Regions from separate parts of the Kurthia sp. ISK08 genome, predicted to be linked through region 1. Evidence: riboswitches for the same ligand, from Rfam matches in the RefSeq annotation. Region 1 holds a riboswitch; the other holds the start of a gene.
The links. Region 1 has a riboswitch for cobalamin ahead of metE (5-methyltetrahydropteroyltriglutamate--homocysteine S-methyltransferase). Riboswitches for the same ligand answer to the same signal wherever they lie in the genome.
Positions count from the first base shown of each region.

Region 2: another riboswitch for cobalamin. It lies ahead of ACKVQX_RS06905 (energy-coupling factor ABC transporter permease); the one in region 1 lies ahead of metE (5-methyltetrahydropteroyltriglutamate--homocysteine S-methyltransferase).

Region 1 covers NZ_JBJXHL010000001.1:86,983-96,865, forward strand. The annotation lists gene ACKVQX_RS00410 (TetR/AcrR family transcriptional regulator) at 1-50, shown strand, start outside; cobalamin riboswitch at 587-767, shown strand; gene metE (5-methyltetrahydropteroyltriglutamate--homocysteine S-methyltransferase) at 918-3,221, shown strand; gene ACKVQX_RS00420 (HAMP domain-containing protein) at 3,503-4,720, shown strand; gene ACKVQX_RS00425 (methyl-accepting chemotaxis protein) at 5,058-6,788, shown strand; gene ACKVQX_RS00430 (amino acid adenylation domain-containing protein) at 6,874-9,883, shown strand, end outside.
Region 2 covers NZ_JBJXHL010000003.1:60,978-70,860, reverse strand. The annotation lists gene ACKVQX_RS06935 (cobalt-precorrin-5B (C(1))-methyltransferase) at 1-609, opposite strand, end outside; gene ACKVQX_RS06930 (precorrin-8X methylmutase) at 609-1,304, opposite strand; gene cobK (precorrin-6A reductase) at 1,307-2,062, opposite strand; gene ACKVQX_RS06920 (sirohydrochlorin chelatase) at 2,059-2,970, opposite strand; gene cobJ (precorrin-3B C(17)-methyltransferase) at 2,982-4,613, opposite strand; gene ACKVQX_RS06910 (ferredoxin) at 4,613-4,987, opposite strand; cobalamin riboswitch at 5,143-5,324, opposite strand; cobalamin riboswitch at 5,552-5,739, shown strand; gene ACKVQX_RS06905 (energy-coupling factor ABC transporter permease) at 5,930-6,610, shown strand; gene ACKVQX_RS06900 (energy-coupling factor ABC transporter substrate-binding protein) at 6,610-6,903, shown strand; gene cbiQ (cobalt ECF transporter T component CbiQ) at 6,890-7,669, shown strand; gene ACKVQX_RS06890 (ABC transporter ATP-binding protein) at 7,666-8,490, shown strand; gene ACKVQX_RS06885 (hypothetical protein) at 8,503-8,955, shown strand; gene ACKVQX_RS06880 (IS4 family transposase) at 9,302-9,883, shown strand, end outside.

The DNA of each region.
Region 1 (9,883 bases):
AACTAACCTATTTGCAAAGCAAGGTGTTTCAAGAAGCTGAAGTCTTATAAAAGTATGATTGAACTACATCTCCAATTTTTAGATATGTCTAAAAATTGGGATGTAGTTTTTAAATGACTAAATATTCATCAGAAGAAAAGAGGGTGAGAAAAAACATTTCATTTTTCTCTTTTAGAGTTCGCAACGAAAAACCGGAACCTCGCCATAGCGCGATTCCGATTTTTCATGCTCATATAAGATGATATTTTCACAGTTATGTCTCATCCTCTTCAAACTGAAGTGCTACCTGAAAACCGTATAGAATTCTTCTTTTTCTCCGTTACATTAAGTCAGTAGCATGTGGATATAAATTCAAACTTCTAATCACTACTTTCCTATAAAATTTTCAGCTCAAGCTATTTTTGCTGAAGGTGGTTTTCTACACGTTCCTATTGGTTCACTTCTTCGTGTTTAAAATACATTACTTTTTTATTTCCTAACTTCTTTCTAATAATTAAATCTCTCAGATGAAATAGTTGTATATTTTTCTGAATATTCCTCTTTTTCTTTTTATTCTAATATTTTTATGTTATAGTAATCTCTAATTACATAACGTGTAAGAAATGGTACTTATGAAAATAAGTTTAAATGGGAAGAGCGATGTAAATTCGCCACTGTCCCGCAACTGTAATTGGGAGTTTTTCAAACAACGCCACTGTTCTTTAATGGGAAGGCTTGAAAAATGTTGAACATAAGTCAGGAGACCAGCCATCTTCTAGTACACACCAAATACCTACGTGGAGATAGGTGGTGTTCTGTGCGCATAGACGGGGAAATTATCCTCTTTTTCAGTATGCATAGATAACGCTTCAGACTATTTCCTTTAAGAAATAGTCTTTTTATTTTGGTTTATGTAAATTCAAAAGGAGGTTTTTATAATGACAACTGTATCAAGTACAACGATTGGATATCCATATATTGGTGAAAACCGCGAATGGAAAAGAACAGTAGAACAATTTTGGAATCAACAACTTTCAGAAAGTCAATTTGAAAAAGAATTAAAAAATCAACGCATAGCAAATTTACTAAAACAACAAGATAAAGGAATTGAACAAATAACAGTCGGTGACTTTACTTATTATGATCGTATGCTAGATTTAGCTTTTATGTTCCGTCTAATTCCCGAGAGATATCATACATTAGAATCAGAACCTTCATTGAAAACATATTATGCGATGGCACGTGGCTCAGACACAACAATTGCGTGCGAAATGACGAAATGGTTTAATACGAACTATCATTACATCGTTCCAGAATACGAACAACAAAAACTATCATTAGGACACAACTACTTACTTGATTTATTCAATGAAGCAAAATCTGTATTATCAACAACTCCAAAACCAACATTTATTGGTCCATACTCTTTTATTCAGCTAACAAAAGGCTATTGCGAAAAAACAGTCGCATCTTTTATTTTGCAACTATTACCACTTTACGAACAAGTAATTCAACAACTTGTAGATGCAGGAGCTGAATGGATTCAACTTGAAGAACCAATGTTCACGCAAGAGTTAGACGAAGAACAACTACAATTAATTGATGTGATTTATCAACAATTAGCTGATCATGTACCAGGTGCGAATTTAATGATTTCCACTTATTTTGAAGCAATTCCACAATACGAAAGAATTGTACAACTACCTGTAGCAGGTATTGGATTGGATTTTGTTCATGGATACAAAGATAATTTACAAGCAATCAAGCAATACAGTTTCCCAGGAAATAAAGTATTAGCTGCTGGTATTATTAATGGTCGTGATATTTGGGTCAGCCCTTTAAAAGAGGTCACACAAAAAGTTGAAGCTATCTTACAATTAGTTTCGCCAAAAGCATTGTGGCTACAACCTTCTTGTAATTTGCAACATTCACCTGTCACAACCGCTGCTGAAAAAGCATTGCCAACTGTCTTATATAATGCACTTGCATTTGCAGATGAAAAATTAGATGAATTGCGTCATATCACTTATTATATTCGTAATCAATCTTTTGAAACCCCATCTATAATAAAAGAAAATTTAATGGTTATTGAAAAACTTGCTACCGATGTATCTCGGAATAACTCGACTGTTGCACAAGAAATCAAACAACTTAACAAGAAAGATTTTAATCGTTCACAGCTTTTCGAAGAACGTATTATTACACAAAAAAACAGATTACACTTACCTGATTTTCCAACAACAACTATTGGAAGCTTTCCACAATCAGAAAAAATCAAAAAAATACGTTCGCAATGGCGTAAAAAAGAAATTTCAACAGAGCTTTATGAAACTCAATTACGTGCAGAAACAAATCGCTGGATTAAAATTCAAGAAGATTTAGATTTAGATGTATTAGTTCATGGTGAATTTGAACGAACAGATATGGTGGAATATTTCGGAGAAAAACTAGCTGGTTTTGCATTTACTAAAAAAGCTTGGGTTGTATCTTACGGTTCGCGTTGTGTAAAACCCCCTATTATTTATGGCGATATTGAATGGCTTGAACCGATGACTGTTAAAGAAACAACAGATGCTCAAGAACAAACAGATCGTTTAGTCAAAGGAATGTTAACAGGACCGGTCACCATTTTAAATTGGTCATTTGTACGTGATGACATCGAACGTAGTAAAGTCGCTATCCAAATTGCACTTGCACTTAAAAAAGAGATTCTTGCACTCGAAAAAAGTGGTATCCAAATCATTCAAGTCGATGAACCTGCCTTACGAGAAGGTTTACCATTACGACAGTCGCGTCAACAAGATTACCTAGATTGGTCAATTAATGCATTTAAATTAGCTACAGCTGCCGTTCAACCAAGTACGCAAATTCATACACACATGTGCTATTGTGAATTTAATGATTTTATTGAACCGATTGTTGCACTAGATGCAGATGTTATTTCACTAGAAACTTCACGTAGTCACGGTGAATTAATTCACTCATTGCAACATACACCTTATCCATATGGTATTGGTTTAGGTGTATATGATATTCATAGTCCACGGGTACCGAGTGTAGAAGAAATGTATACGATTTTAGAAGATAGTTTGAATATCATTCCAAAAGAAAGATTTTGGATTAATCCAGACTGCGGACTTAAAACACGTCGCGAAAAAGAAACCGTTGACGCACTAAAAAATATGGTAAGTGCTGCAAAGCAATTAAGAAGCCAGATTAAAAAACAACCTATTTCACTTTAACTCACCTCAAATTTTTAATATAAAATAATTTAAAACTAAAGAACCCTTAGAATGATTGAATTATGTATTATTCTAAGGGTTTTTACTTTTTATGCTTATAAATCTTTTGTATGCATCAAATCCTATCAATTTCGTAAAGTAATATGTACCATGCTAATCATTTTATTTGTACACTTTTTGTTTTATTTTAATTAGTGAAAATTGAACCGAAAGTATTAACTTCTTTAGTATAAAGTGGTATGGTTATGTATATTATTATTCCACGAGACAAGGGAGATTCAATGAAATATTTGTCATTAAAATCTAAAAGTATTTTATTTGCATCGATTATTACGATTTTAGTCTCTTTAATCATTACTTCCATTAACTACTACATGAATATGAATGCAACAGTGAGTCGTCTCTCTACAGATTCAGAACGTACGATGAAAGCATGGTCAAAAGAAGTATTAACATCGGATGTCGAAAAACTTGTTGCAACACAAGATGAAGAACTACAAAAAAAAATGATTGCAAAATTTGATAAATTAGCCAATTACCAACCGCAAGTTGCTCAAGGCTATTTATTTGGTGTCGAGTTGCGTAATGGGAGTCAAACAAGTGTCATCTCAGGCCCAACATTCCTCATGGAAGCCTTTGAAAAATCGGACTTATTAATTGGTGACTTTTATACACAACCACAAGTCATTGCCGATGCCATTGCTGAGATGAAAATAACGAAAAAACAAACATACTCTAAAATTTATACCGATCGTTTTGGTACATGGATTACGGTCTTAAAGCCTTTATTTAATAAAGATGGTGAAATGTTCGCCTATTACGGAATAGACTTTGATGCTAACGCATATCTTTTAGGCGAATATAATAAAATTAAAACAACGATTATTATTTTAGTTGTTCTTTTACTTGTTGTTTGTTTAATACAGCTTATCTTTATGAATCGACTATTTAGACCGATTACGATTATGCAAAAGAAAATCGCTCGTTTGAACAAAGGGGATTATTCTGTTCGTTTAAAGGAAAGTGAAGATGAATTGGGCAAGTTATCCAAACAGCTAAACATCTTATTAACACAACTCGACGAACAACAGAAAAAACCTGTAAATTTATATGGTATGGAGCCAACAAACCTTGGTCAACTATCAAAACAATCTATGTTATTATCTATGGATATTCATTCTTTCTTAGAAAACGAAAAAGATTTAAACCCATATATTAGACGAGTACTATTAAAAGAAGAACAACATCAAAAAATCGCTAAATTAGCTAATCCATATATGATTTTATCACTCTCTACATGGTTAAATAGCATGAATTTAAGAGGACGGATGAATACTACAGAAAAAGAAATTCTATCCGAATTGATTCATATAGAAAAACCTAACCAAGATGTTCTATACAAGGGTATTATTGCAATTATTCATAACCCAGTACTATCTCAAAAAATTTATACAGCGATTTATAAAAACTTTTTTGAAATATCTAATCAACTATCTTAAAATATTAATTTTTCACTTACAGAACTTTGACTCATTAATTAGAGGAAAGTTCTTTTTTTGTGTTTTTTTAACTAAAAAAATCATTTTATTTACTTACGTTAAAAAATTTTCATTGTTTTTTTATTGTTTTAATGGATTTTTCTTCCTTGTTTTATATTAAAAAACACTTATTTTTACACCAAAAAAATAATTATAATGCTTTTTAAATCCATTAAATTATACAAATACCATTTTTTATTTTTTTTCGAATTTTCCAAATGAGCATAAAGTATTAACTTTTAGTGACCGTAATGTTATATTAGTACTACAATAAAATGTATGCAAAAAAGGAGTAAACATGAGAAAATTATCTTTAAAAATGAAAAATATTTTATTCGCTTCAATTATTACGATTTTAGTAGCTATTATTTTGACAACTATTAACTATTTTATGAGTATGAATGCGACTGTCGATCGACTTACAAATGTATCAAAAGATACAGTAAAAGCTTGGTCACAAGATATTAAAACAGCAGATGTAGAAAAATTAGTTCAAACTAAAGACGAAAATATTCAAAAAGAAATAGTGGCTCACTTTGATCGTCTAGCTCAATATCAACCTCAAGTTGCACAAGGTTATATTTTTGGAGTGGAATTGGAAAATGGAACGGGTACTAGTGTTATATCTGGCCCCACCTTCTTAATGGATGATTTCGATAAGTCAGATTTACATATTGGCGATATCTATACACAACCAAAAGTGATTGCAGACGCAATTGCCGACATGAAAAAAACAAAACAACAAACAATTTCAGATATTTATTCTGATGATTTTGGTACATGGATGACGGTTTTAAAGCCACTTTTTGATGAGAATGGTGAAATGTTTGCGTATTACGGGGTCGATTTTGATGCAAGTTCTTATTTAAATGGTGAATATAAAAAAATCAAAACAACCATTTTCATTTTAATTGGACTACTATTACTCGTATGTGCTATTCAATACGCATTTATGAGCAAGCTATTCCGTCCTATTACAGAGATGAAAGAAAGTATGGCTCTTGTAAGTGAAGGTGACTATTCTGTTCGTTTAAAAGAAGGAAATGATGAATTAGGACAATTATCGAAGCAATTCAATACAATGAGTGAAACAATTGGTGGTATGTTAGATTCCATTCGTTCATCATCAACTGCTTCTAGTATTCAAGCAAATAGCCTTTATAAAGAAGCTGATGAAGTGAATCAAACATTAGAAGAAATTACAAACTACACAGATAAAATTACAGGTCGATTACAAAATCAAAACGAATCTACTACTGAAGTTCTGACTTCAATTCAAGAACTTTCTCGTTCTGTAGACTCCATTACAAATAATGTTATGAACGTAACAGAGTTATCCCTCACAACAGAAGACCATGCAAAAGCAGGTACAGAAGCAATTAATGTGTTGAAAAATCAAATGGTGAAACTAAAAGATTCTTCTCAACGTTCTGAGAGTAATGTCTCATCACTTAAAAATCGTTCATTAGAAATTAGCAGTATTGTTCAATTAATTACAGATATTGCGGATCAAACGAATTTATTATCATTAAATGCTGCAATTGAAGCTGCACGTGCCGGTGAACATGGTAAGGGGTTTGCTGTAGTGGCAGACGAAGTCCGTAAATTAGCTGAACAATCTTCAAAATCAGCTAAACAAATTGAGACACTCATCCAAGATGTACAAGTAGAAACAGAAAAAGCTGTACAATCATTCCGTACAGAAGCTGCTCTTGTTTCTGAAAGTTCATTATTAGTTGGAAATATGGGCGCCATTTTCCAAGATATTCTGTCACAAACATCACATGTTTCAAGTAGTATCCAGGAAGTATCAGCCGCAATTGAAGAAATCGCTGCTGAAAACGAGGAAGTAGCTGCAATTTTTGAACAACTTGCACATACATCAACTGAAAATAGTGATGCAAGTCAAAAAATCAAACACAACATTCGTAATCAACAAGTTTCATTTAGTAAAATTGTTGAGTCAACAAAAACAATGAATGATATCGTATCTGAATTAGAACAATTAGTTTCTGATGTGAAAAGCTAACAAAACATGGTGAGAGATTGAAAGATCTCTCACCATTTTTCACAATATAACTGTATGAATTATGAAAAATTGGAGGTTTATTAACTTGGTTACTTTACAACAAGATTTGAAAATCACGCAAAATTCTCTATTCCCTATTGATACATCTTTTCGTTCAGATGTCTCGACGTATCAATCTGCTAAAAAAAATTTAGATTATTCAATTCAATGGCATATTACAGCTTTTGGTATTTGGATGAACCGCTTAACAAATGAAGCATCTATTGAACTTGCAATCGAATTAGACCAAAAACAAGCTGTGGTTCATATGGCTTTTTCTCAAGATTCAACAGCTGATGAAATTTATAAACAAGTTGTTTTAGAATCTACTGAACATCTGTCAAACGACTTAAAATTGGTCTTTTCTTCAAATAATTATCATTTTGAAAGTTACACATGCTTTTTAAACGAAAAAAATATCGAACGTTATGAACAGTATTACACTATTATTTTGGCAGCGATTTTAGAGAATCCGAATATTAAAATTGCTCAAATCAATCTTATGACTGCATGGGAACATCAGCTTTATCAAAAATTAAACCAGACAGAACAAGATACACCAATCGATCAAACAATGCATGATGTATTTGATCAGACGGCACAAAAGTATCCACAAAAAGTTGCTTTACAAGATGCAACAAAAACACTTACTTTTTCAGAGATTCAAATACAAGTAGATAGTATTGCTCAACTATTAATAGAGAAAGGGATTCAAGTAGGTGATTATGTTGCAGTTTATATGCAACGCAGCATGGAAGCGATTATTTCTATGTTAGGCGTAATGAAAGCTGGAGCCATTTATGTACCACTTAGTCCTGATAATCCTGACGAACGAAATGAGTACATCTTAAAAGACACACAAGCAAAATTCGTATTAACAGATGCGATTACTACTGAAAAAGCAATTACTTGGGATGAACAAATTCCAATGGCACTGTATACTCAAATCGAAGAAAAAGCACTTGTGAAAAAGCCAACGGTCAAACCAACTGATCTCGCCTATATTATCTACACTTCTGGCTCTACCGGTAGACCAAAGGGTGTGAAAATACCACATAAAAGTATCGCAACATTTGCTTATGCTGAAAAAGAAACCTATGGATTTTCGGAGCATCATATTTTAACTCAATTTTATACACTCACATTTGATGCATCTTTACTTGAATTATGTCCGATGATTTTCCACGGGAATACACTGTATATGTTATCCAAAGAAGAGCGACTCGATATTTCTTTATTTGCAGAAGCAATTCATGAACATCGCATTGACTATATCATGATGGTTCCAATGAGTGCTTTAAAACAGTATCTTCTATTTGCGACTGAAGAAGACATCGAAAAATTACAACGTCTACAATGTTTTGGTGTAGGTGGTGAAACACTTCCTTTAGATACGGTTCGACTTTTCCAAGAAAAATTCGGTCTTATTCCTTTAAAAAATGTATATGGCCCTACAGAATGTTCTGTTTTAACGACGACTTATACAATCGACACACTGTTACCAAAGGATCTGATGACAATCCCAATTGGAACGCCTTTACCGAATTATCGTGTACATGTCTTAAATGATGGGATGGCTTATTGTCCAATAGGCGTTACAGGTGAACTATATATTGAGACAACTGCTCTAGCTGAAGGCTACTTACATCTTCCTGAAAAAACAGATGAAGTATTTGTAATGACACCTCATAGTGAAAATAGAATGTATCGAAGTGGCGATTTAGTACGTTTACTACCGAATGGTCAAATTGAATTTGTTGGACGAAAAGATACGCAAGTTAAAATACGTGGATATCGTGTTGAACTGGGAGAAATCGAAGAACATCTTCTTGCAATACCTGAAATTACAGATGGTGCGATAATCGCAAAAGAGATTCAAGGTGATCTATCCATCGTGGCATACTATCAGGTAAAAGATGGGGTTACTTATTCAACTGAACAGGTAGTAGATGCTTTAAAACAACAAGTTCCAGCATATATGTTGCCTGCTTATATGATTGAGCTTGAAGAATTCCCTCTATTACCAAGTGGAAAAATTAATCGTACTGCTTTAAAAGAGCGTGAATTAGATGTGCAAGTTCAAGTGAAGCATACAGAGAATCAATTAGCTCCAGTAAATGATGAAGAAGCTATCATTTTAAAAGCATGGCAAGATGTATTATTACAACAAGACATTGGCACAAATGAAGATTTCTTTGAAATTGGTGGTCATTCATTAAAAGTTTTAGCAATCTTAACACAATTGAAAAAGCAATTCCCTATGTTGAAAATTAATGATTTCTTTGAATATCGTACAGTTCAAGCACTTGCTAATTATGTACGTACTACTGAAACTCAAGAAGAAGTTGTAAAAGAGACGAAACAAAAAGAACTGTTTGAGCATCCAAAATCATTACACAGCATGACTGTTTTCAAACCGATTACACAGCAATCGATCTTATTAACAGGTGCTACAGGCTATCTAGGTGCACACTTACTAATCGACCTATTAAAACATCCTGAGGTTACGGAAGTTTCCGTACTTGTGCGTGCAACATCAAAAGAGCATGGTTTAAAACGTATCCTTGAGCAGTTACGCTATTATGAACCAAGCCAACCAATGGAAGAACTTTTACGAAATACTTCTTTACGTATTATTTTAGGTGACTTCACACAACCTAACTTAGGCGCAAGTTCTGAAGATCTTATGTGGTTACAAACAAATGTACAAGCACTTATTCACTGTGGAGCAGACGTACGTCACTTTGGTGATGCAGAGCACTTTAAAAAGACAAATATTGATAGCACTGCCTATTTAATTGATTTCGCAAAACAATGTACAGAGATTCGCTTCCATTATGTTTCGACATTAGGTATTCAAGAAGATTTAGCATCTGAAGGTAAATGGGACGATTTCTTAACAAAAGACTCCATTTTAGATGCCCCTGATGTTGAAAGTCTTTATACAAATAGTAAGTTAGCATCTGAAAAATTGTTACAACAAGCTCATACAGAAGGTCTTCCTGTTACAATTTATCGTCCTGGTAATATTTCTTGCCAATCAACTACAGGAATAT
Region 2 (9,883 bases), on a different contig from region 1:
TGCAACACTAACAGCTTCAGCAATACTCGCCATATAAGCTGCACTTGAAAACGGTACAACGGTTCCTCTCGTTCCTAAGATGGAAATACCACCGACAATTCCCAAGCGACCATTCAATGTCTTTTTCGCCAACTCCTCACCAGCTGGAACCGAGATGACGACTTTCACACCTCGCTTCACGCCGAAATGTTCGAGTGTCTCTTTCACAACTTCCTCTAACATTTTACGCGGTACAGGATTAATCGCTGCTTCTCCAACAGGCACAGGAAGCCCTGGTTTTGTTACACGTCCTACACCGACACCACCATCTAAAACGATGGCATCACCTTCAATAAAAGATACAGTCGATTCGATCAGTGCTAAATGCGTCACATCAGGATCATCTCCTGCATCTTTAATCGTGCCACAACGAACAGCCTCTCCTTCTCGTACGGTATGCTCCATCGTAAATGTGGCATATTTTCCAACCGGTAAAAAAATCGTCACCGATTCTTGTTCTTCACCCGAAAGTAAAGCAATTAGAGCTGCTTTCGTTGTTGCAGTGGCACATGCGCCTGTCGTATAGCCATGGCGCATATCTTTCGGGTCTTTTTTCTTCTTCTTTTCCATTAGTCTTGGCGATCAGCTAAAATCGAGATTGCATTTAGTGCCGCAACGGTTACCGTACTACCGCCTTTACGACCTAAATTCGTAATGAAAGGCACTTCTGTCACTTTCGATAATTCCTCTTTTGATTCAGCTGCTGACACGAAACCAACTGGCATACCAATGATTAAATCGGGCTTTGCAATTCCTTCACGAATGAGACGAATTAGTTCTAGTAGTGCAGTTGGTGCATTCCCAATCGCATAAATACCACCTTCATGTAAGCGCGCTGCTTTTTGCATCGAAATAATCGCACGCGTCGTATTATGTTCCTTCGCCATTTTCGATACATCTTCGTCTGCAATGTGACAATATAGGTCGCCACCATGTTTTTGGAATCGTTTACGACCTGAACCACTTTGAATCATCTGTACATCTGCAATCACAGGTCGTCCAGCACGAATCGATTCAATACCTGCACGAATCGCATCTGGATGAATAATGACACTTTTTCCTAATTCAAAATCGGCTGATGCATGCACGATACGACGAATAATTGACCACTCATCTTCTGAATAATCATGCGGACCATATTCTTCTAAAATCGTTTCAAAACTATATTCATAAATACGGTTCGGCTCTACTGTTAAAGGTGTGAAATCCGTATTAAAGTTGTCGGTATTAATAAATAATTCTTTTTCTTGTTGCTCATTTGTCATGATCAAATGCCTCCTATAAATTGCTCAATATCATCAAAGTTACGGAACATATTCGGATAATCCATTTTCGGACGTGCAATCAAAATCACTTCAATTCCAAGTGCTAAAGCTGTCGTGATTTTTTCATCAACCGAACCAACCTTCCCGCTCTCTTTCGTAATCATCAATGTCGTATCGTATTGTTTGTATAACGCCGTATTTAGCTCTGCTGTAAACGGTCCTTGCATCGCAATAATCTGCTTTTGCGGTAAACCAAGTGCTTCGCATTTTTCCATATTGTCAATGCGCGGTAACATGCGTGCGATTAATGTAATCTCTTCTTCACCAAGTAAATGCTTCGTGAAAATCTGTAGCGTCTTACTCCCTGTCAGCAACATCACATTCCCTTTACGCTTTTTCGCTTCAAGCGCTGCTTCTTCATATGTTTCAACAACTGTAATCAAGTCATTTTCATAATCTTCAGACATCCGTTCGTAGCGACAATACGGGACACCTGCTAACTGTGCCGCTTGTTGTGCGTTTTTTGATGCTTCTTCTGCATAGGGATGACTTGCATCGACAATGATTTGATCACCGCGTGCTGTCACTTTTTCAGCCATCTCTTCTGCTGTTAAGCGCCCCACATGTGTCGCAATTCCCTCTGCTTGCAAACTCGCAGCCGCTGAATCTGTCACTACTGTTGCTAAAACATCGTGATGGTTATTCAGTCGAACAGCTAACGCACGCGCATCACTCGTTCCTGCTAGAAAAAACATTATTGATGCACTTCCTTATGTTCGTGCGCATGGTCATGACTGTGGTCGTGATTGTGATGATGGTGGTGATGCCCATGATCATGGTCGTGATGGTGATGATGGTCGACAAATTCAGATGCATTAATACGATATGTACACGTATCGCAGTTCATTTTCACATCGCCAGCTAACGCCTCTTCAATACGCTCAATCACCACTTTTTCAAGTAATGAATGGTAGCCAAAGTATTCGCATAATGTAATATCCATATCGTATTCCGTATCATAGCGCGCTTTCCAATCAGTCATGCGCTCCATTAAGATACCTGTAAATAAGAAGTACGGTAGCATATATACTTTTTTCGCACCTAATTTTTCACAACGTGCAATCCCCTCATCCACTGTTGGATAGGTCACACCCATAAACGCAGGCTCTACATTACGCACACCAATTTGCTCTGACAATAAGCGCGCGATTTTATAAACATCACTATTTGAATCTAAATCACTACCGCCGCGTGCTACTAATAAGACCGTCGTATCTTCATCTTGTTCGTCTTTTACAAAACCACTCTCTGCTAAACGGTACTCTAAAATATCAATTAAACTTGGGTGAATGCCTAATGGACGACCATATGTAATCGATACATGTGGATACAATTCTTTCGCTTCATCAATCGCCATTGGAATATGAATTTTTGAATGCCCTGCTTGTAAAAGCATAATTGGAATCGTAATAATTTTTTCTGCGCCGCGCTCGACACACGCCTTCATTCCCTGTGCAATATTTGGACTTTCAAATTCTAAAAAACATGTTTCCACTAAAAGTTGCTCTGGTAATTGCGCTTCAATACGCTTTGCAAATTGACGTACTTCTTCATTTCCTGCTGGTAGACGACTACCATGACCTACGATTAATACTGCTGTTTTCATCTTCAACACTCCTAATCCCCACAAGGTGCAGGGGCAATTTTGATTTTTGGTGTGAGATCTTGATAAATAAAGTTTCCAATCTTCTTCACACGTTTAAAATATTTGAATAAGCGCTCATTCGGATGCGCATTTGCTTTGTATTCTTGAATAATCGATTCTACAAGAGGTACTAACTGTTCTTTGTCTAGTCCCTCAACTACAGGTTGACCCGGGTGCGCTGTCCGTCCGACAGGTTTTGCGCCGATAAAGACATCGAATGCACCTTTTCGGTAAACAATTCCGATATCATCCATCACTGCTTTATAACAAGCCATTCCGCAGCCATTAAAACCAATATTTAATGTTTTCGGTAAGCTCATTCCACCAAATGCCTCTTGCAGTGCATCTGCATATGGAATCGCATCGGCTTTTTCACCGTCACAGAAATCACATGCCTTCATTTTCACAACATCGCCAACCGGTGCGATTATGAGACCGACTTCTCGCAAACGATCGGTAATACGTTCAGGTGATGTGGTTGGAATACGAAGAATAAATTCATGGTCTGGCGTATATTCCATCGAACCTTTTTCACCCACTACTTCGGCTAACACAAGCATTTGCTGTGGTGTAATCTTCTTATTCGCTACGCCTGGGCTGACCGCAAACTCGAAAATTGCCTCCATCTTCTGGTGAACATATTGTTTCGGTTCAACAACGGTTCCACCAAGATAGCCAAGCGCTTCCTCTGCAAGTGCTAACGTATCTACTTCAGGCTTTTTCGGCTCCACTGTAGCAATCGCTTGTGGCGCGTATGACTTTCCTGTTTCCTGATCCATCGCCCATGGTTCTGCTTCTTTTTTCAAACGCTGATGCGGCTTTAACGGTTGTTTTTCTTCACCAAGTGTATATTTACGCTGATAACCACGCGGTGTAATCATCTTCCCGTCATACATGAATGTCGACGAATTCCCAATGACAACGGTCGTCAACATCCCAATATCGTATTCCAACATCTCTTGTAGCGTCGTCATCTGAATTTGCTGCGTCTCACGATAAGCACTTTTCACTAGACCTACAGGCGTATCTGGATGACGATACATCAGTAAAATGCGCTGTGCTTCCGCAATTTGACGTGTACGACGACCACTTTTCGGGTTATAAAAAGCAATAACGAAGTCTGCCATCGCAGCTGCTTCAATTCGTTTTGCAATTAGATCCCATGGTGTTAAATGGTCACTCAAACTAATCGTACAAGCATCATGCATGACGGGTGCGCCTAGTAATGATGCACATGAATTAATAGCTGAAATTCCTGGCACAATCTCAATCGGTACACCTGTTTTCTCCGTCCAACCTTGTTCAATTAACACTTCGTACACAAGTCCTGCCATACCATACACACCTGCATCGCCACTTGAAATAACGGCAACAGACTTACCTGCCTCTGCTTGTTTTACTGCTTCTTGCGCACGCGACACTTCTTCTGTCATCCCTGTACTAATTACGGCTGTCGCTGTAATTAAATCTTGAATCAAATCGACATAGGTTTTATAACCGATGACAACGTCACATGATTTTAATACTTCTACTGCACGATTCGTAATATGCTGAAAGTCTCCAGGACCGAAGCCAACGACATACAATTTTCCTTGTTGTGTCATTAAACTTCCTCCTTCACTTTTGAAATCCCCTTAATCGCTGGTGTATCTTCATTACGAACGAACGCGCCATTTTCAAATGTAATACGCGGTACAACCGTTTTTTGCTCACCTGCAAGTTGCGCTACAAAACGTGTCGCTTCTTCTTCCGACGTAATGCTATACCAATCGCCTTTTGGATAATGCACAACGACACATGCATCTTTACAACGTCCGTTACAACGTGTACGTGATGTATGAATCTGCTCATCCAAGTTACGCGCTGTAATTTCCGCGCGAATTTTTTGTGTAATCTCTTCTCCCTCTTTACGCATGCAGCTACTACCATTACAAATTAATACGTGTGATTGCACACCATTCAAATTCCAAGTTGTCATGTCTAACATCCCCCTCGTATGTATCCGAACGATCCGCTTTTGCGCAAACAAAAAACCTCTATTCTAGGCGAATAGAGGTTGAACATCCTAAAAATGAGCATAACGAAATAAACGTAGCCCAACTACTAGTTTGTCCAAATCTCTTCCCACCGAAAAGTTTGTCCGATTTTAGAAGCAGGTTTCCTGACTCAAGTGTATCCGAACGCAGTCCCTTCTCAGCAATTCGCCAATGGATCTGACTGTTTCGACACTTATACAGTAGCGGGGGCTGTAATGGCATCTCACCATTTTCCCTTTTAACCTAAAAATAATAGGCACTCCTAAAATACAATCGTTATATGTAATTTCAAAATCTTGGTTATAATCATAACCATAATTTGTCTAACTTTCAAGACACTTTTCTGAAAATTCATTTTGATAGAATATTATTAAAGTTTATTTACCTTGAAAAAACACTGAAATCTCTGCATTTATCCAGTATTCTTACATAAAAAATTTTTGTTAAAAAAAATACGTATTGTCAAAATTTAGCGTTTTATGATAAGCTTTTTTAGAAATATCAAATAATTTTAACGATTCGATGGTGTAAGTTTTTGATGAACTTACTTAAAAGGGAAATCGGTGTAAATCCGATGCTGTCCCGCAACTGTGAAGCGGAGTGTATGAACGATATGCCACTGTTCAATGAACGGGAAGGTGTTGATACATGATGAGGCGAAGCCAGGAGACCTGCCACCGAAGATTGATTTCACCCTACGAGGATAGGCGTATGAAAGACAGCTTTTTTTGCTATGTCTTTTTTAACCTATTCTATATTGTAGAATAGGTTTTTTTGTGCACATTCTCAAAGAAAAAGGAGGACGTTTGAACGTGTTGAAGAAATTATTAAAGCTAGTTTATTTTTTACCCATTCTCTTAATCGTGCCAAATCGTGCGAATGCGATGCACATTATGGAAGGCTTTTTACCGATTGAGTGGGCGATTTTTTGGTGGGCCATCTCCCTACCATTTATCATTATGGGGATTCGTTCGATTCGAAAAACTGTAAAAGAACATCCTGAAACGAAGATGATGCTTGGATTATCTGGGGCTTTCGCTTTCGTCTTATCCGCATTAAAAATCCCATCGGTTACAGGTAGTTGTTCACATCCAACAGGTGTCGGCTTAGGTACTGTATTATTCGGACCACTGGCGATGAGTGTTGTCGGTTCAATCGTGTTACTATTCCAAGCATTACTACTTGCACATGGCGGACTTACAACACTTGGCGCGAATGCCTTCTCAATGGCAGTTGCTGGTCCAATTATCGCATGGTATGTATTCAAAGGCGCTCAAAAAGCAGGTTGGTCATTCTCCGTTGCTGTCTTTTTAGCCGCAATGCTTGGTGATCTCGGTACATATACAATTACATCATTCCAATTAGCACTTGCCTTCCCATCAGAAGCGGGCGGCATGCTTGCTTCATTCGCAAAATTCGCAAGTATTTTCTCATTCACACAAATTCCACTTGCGATTAGTGAAGGTTTATTAACGGTCATTGTTATGAACTTCTTACGAAAATACAATGTGGCAGAGTTACGTATGTTAAATATTTTTACGAAGAAAAAGGAGGCAGCTGAATAATGAAAAAGAACCTATTCTTCCTTTTCATCGTCATCGCCCTTGCCATCTTCCCTTTATTTATTCAAAAGGGTGCTGAATTTGGCGGTGCGGATGGTGAAGCAGAAGCAGCCATTACCGAAATCGACAAAAGCTATGAACCATGGTTCTCGAGCATTTGGGAACCACCAAGTGGCGAAATCGAAAGTTTATTATTTGCACTACAAGCGGCAATTGGTGCAGGTTTTATCGGCTACTTCTTCGGTTTAATGCGTGGTCGTACGAAAAAAGAAAAGGTTTCGCATGATTCCAATTGATCAATATGCTTATACGAATCGTTTAAGCAACGTACATCCTTTAGAGAAGATGGTATTGGCACTGAGTTTTTTGCTATTCGCTGTCATCACAAAGGATGTACTTATTTCACTCATTACGTTTTTCGTAATGAGTACTTTTATTTTATTTGCCGCTAAAATACCATTATCACTCTATTGTAAATTACTTCTTTTGCCTGGTTTCTTTTTGCTGACAAGTATTTTTTCGATTCTTATTTCATTTACAACGTCTACACTTCCCCCTCACTATTGGAGTATGTCATTTGGAAGTGTACAACTTTTTATCGGAAAAGCGAGTGTCGATACAGCGTTTCACCTTTTCTTCTCGGTGCTCGCAAGTATTAGTTGTCTTTATTTTATTGCACTCACAACGCCGATTAGTGCCATCACATATGCGATGCGTCAATTAAAAATACCGATTATTTTTATTGAACTATGTGAACTCACATATCGCTTTATTTTTGTCTTTTTACAAAGTATGCAGGCCATTTATGAAGCCCAGCAATCCCGTCTTGGCTATCAAAAAAAGCGCCGCTGGTTTCAATCTGTCGGTTATTTAGTGACGGCCATGTTTAAAGATGTTTTTCGACGTTCAAAACAACTTCATGAGGCGATGGCTTCTCGTTGCTACAACGAAGATATTTCAAGCCATTATGTAACGTACCAAACCGAACGCAGAAACTGGCTTGGTATTGGCGTTAGTTTATGCCTACTCGGCGCAGTTTATCTAGGAGGTTTTTATTTATGATTACATTTGACCATGTATCGTACCAATATCCTGACGGTACAATCGCATTACACGACCTATCATTCACGTTACCGCAAGGGAAAAAAATTGCACTGCTTGGCAATAATGGTGCGGGAAAATCCACACTATTTAAACATCTGAATGGCTTATTTCAACCAACGACTGGGACAATTTTTATGCATGATATGCCCTATCAATATAACCGAAAAGGACTTCAAGCATTACGTGGACAGGTCGGTATCGTCTTTCAAGATCCAGACGCACAGCTCTTCTCTGGAACGGTTGAACAAGACATCGCATTTGGCCCGACCAACCTCGGCTGGTCTTCTGACAAAATACATGCACAGGTTGAACACATAATTACGCAACTTGAACTCGAATCATTACGAAAAAAGCCCATTCACTTTTTAAGTTTGGGACAGAAAAAACGCGTGGCGATTGCAGGTGTTCTCGCAATGGAACCCCATATTTTAATTTTAGATGAACCATCTGCAGGACTCGACCGCTACTATGCCAATCAAATTATGAAACATTTGAATGACTTTCATACGGAAGAACGGACGATTATTTTATCGACGCACGACGTAGACTTCGCATATGAATGGGCTGACCTCGTACTCGTTATGCAAGACGGACAGATGACGTATATGGGGGATCCTGTCGCCCTCTTTGAAGAACAGGCGATTTTACAAGCAGCACACTTAGAACGCCCGCTACTCTTTGAAGTAGCGAAAGAACTAGGCATTCAGAACCTCGCCGACTACCCGCGTAGTCGTGTACAATTATGGGAGAAGATGAAACGACAAACCATGCTCGTGTAGGAGGTACAGAGAATGCAGATCCAAACATATGTCTATGATGAAGAAAATCAACCACAACTGCTTCATCAGGCGCATCATGTTCGTTTGCAAGGTGGCTTTTCAAATGCTGAAGGCTTTCTCACCATTCAAACAGCTACCAAACACCTCTCAACCGAACATGCACCCGATGAATTACATACACTCTGGCAATATATCGTAGATGGTTTTGCTGAATGTATAGAACGCGGCACAGCAGAAAGATATTTTCCAAATACACCGGTTATGATCAAGATGGAACAACAACGTGCACGTATGATTCGCTGCACGATCGACGAACAAACAGTGGAAGCAGAAATGAATGTATGGATGGAGGCGTTATATGAAGCAGGTATCGCTTGGTGCGACTGGCTGAATACACACACGCACAGCGCCATCGCAAGCAAGCTCTATACACAGCTCGAACAACTCAAAAAAGCCACTACATGACGAGATGTAGTGGAGGTGAAAAACTTCATATGAGTATGTGATAAACAAGCAGGTAAATCGTATTGATTTACCTGCTTGTTTTGGTGAAGCGGAAAGAATTACGTTAGCATGAATGAATGATATATTTCAATCCGCTTACTCATAAAGAGTGTTTTAAATCCCTCTATGTTCAGATAAAATTTCACAAGAAAATTCAACAATCAAAATCACTCACTAGCGTCGCATTAAAATAATTCAACGCTTTCTAAAAATCTGAATTTTCTGTAACATAATCCAAGCATAAAAAAATCCTTTATACTGGTTGAGCGGTAGTAAACCATCCAAATCCAAAACAAAGGACATAAGCATGGATAAGTTTACACGAAAAACATCATTTGAACAATGGTTTTTACCGATATCCTCGACAAAATTAGAGGAATTGGTAGAATCCCATCAATTAAATTACTATACAAAGAAGCTACAGATCGCTTCCTTCTTGAAATTACTGCTGTTTGCACAACTCAACGAAATCGAAAGTTTACGTGCTGTCAGTGAGACATTGTTTTCAGACGACCTTCAAAAAGCAACGGATTTAGAATCGATTAGCTTTTCGCAATTAGGTCGCCGATTAAATCAAATTCCAACAGACGTGTTCCAGCAAGTTTTTCTCGATTTAGTCGCTCAGATTCATGAGAAATCTCAATATGAGCATCGCCGGAAAACGACAACACCGCTGAAAATCATTGATTCGAGTACATTGCCACTCAATTTGAATAATCACAAATGGGCTGAATTCTGCAAAACAAAGTCGGGCATCAAGCTCCATTTGTGCCTTGTATACGCAGAGAAAGGGTGTTCGTATCCAGACAAAGCGGTGCTGACAAACGCGAAAGAACATGATCGTGGCCAACTAGAGGTACTCGTTGACGACAAAGAATGCATGTACGTT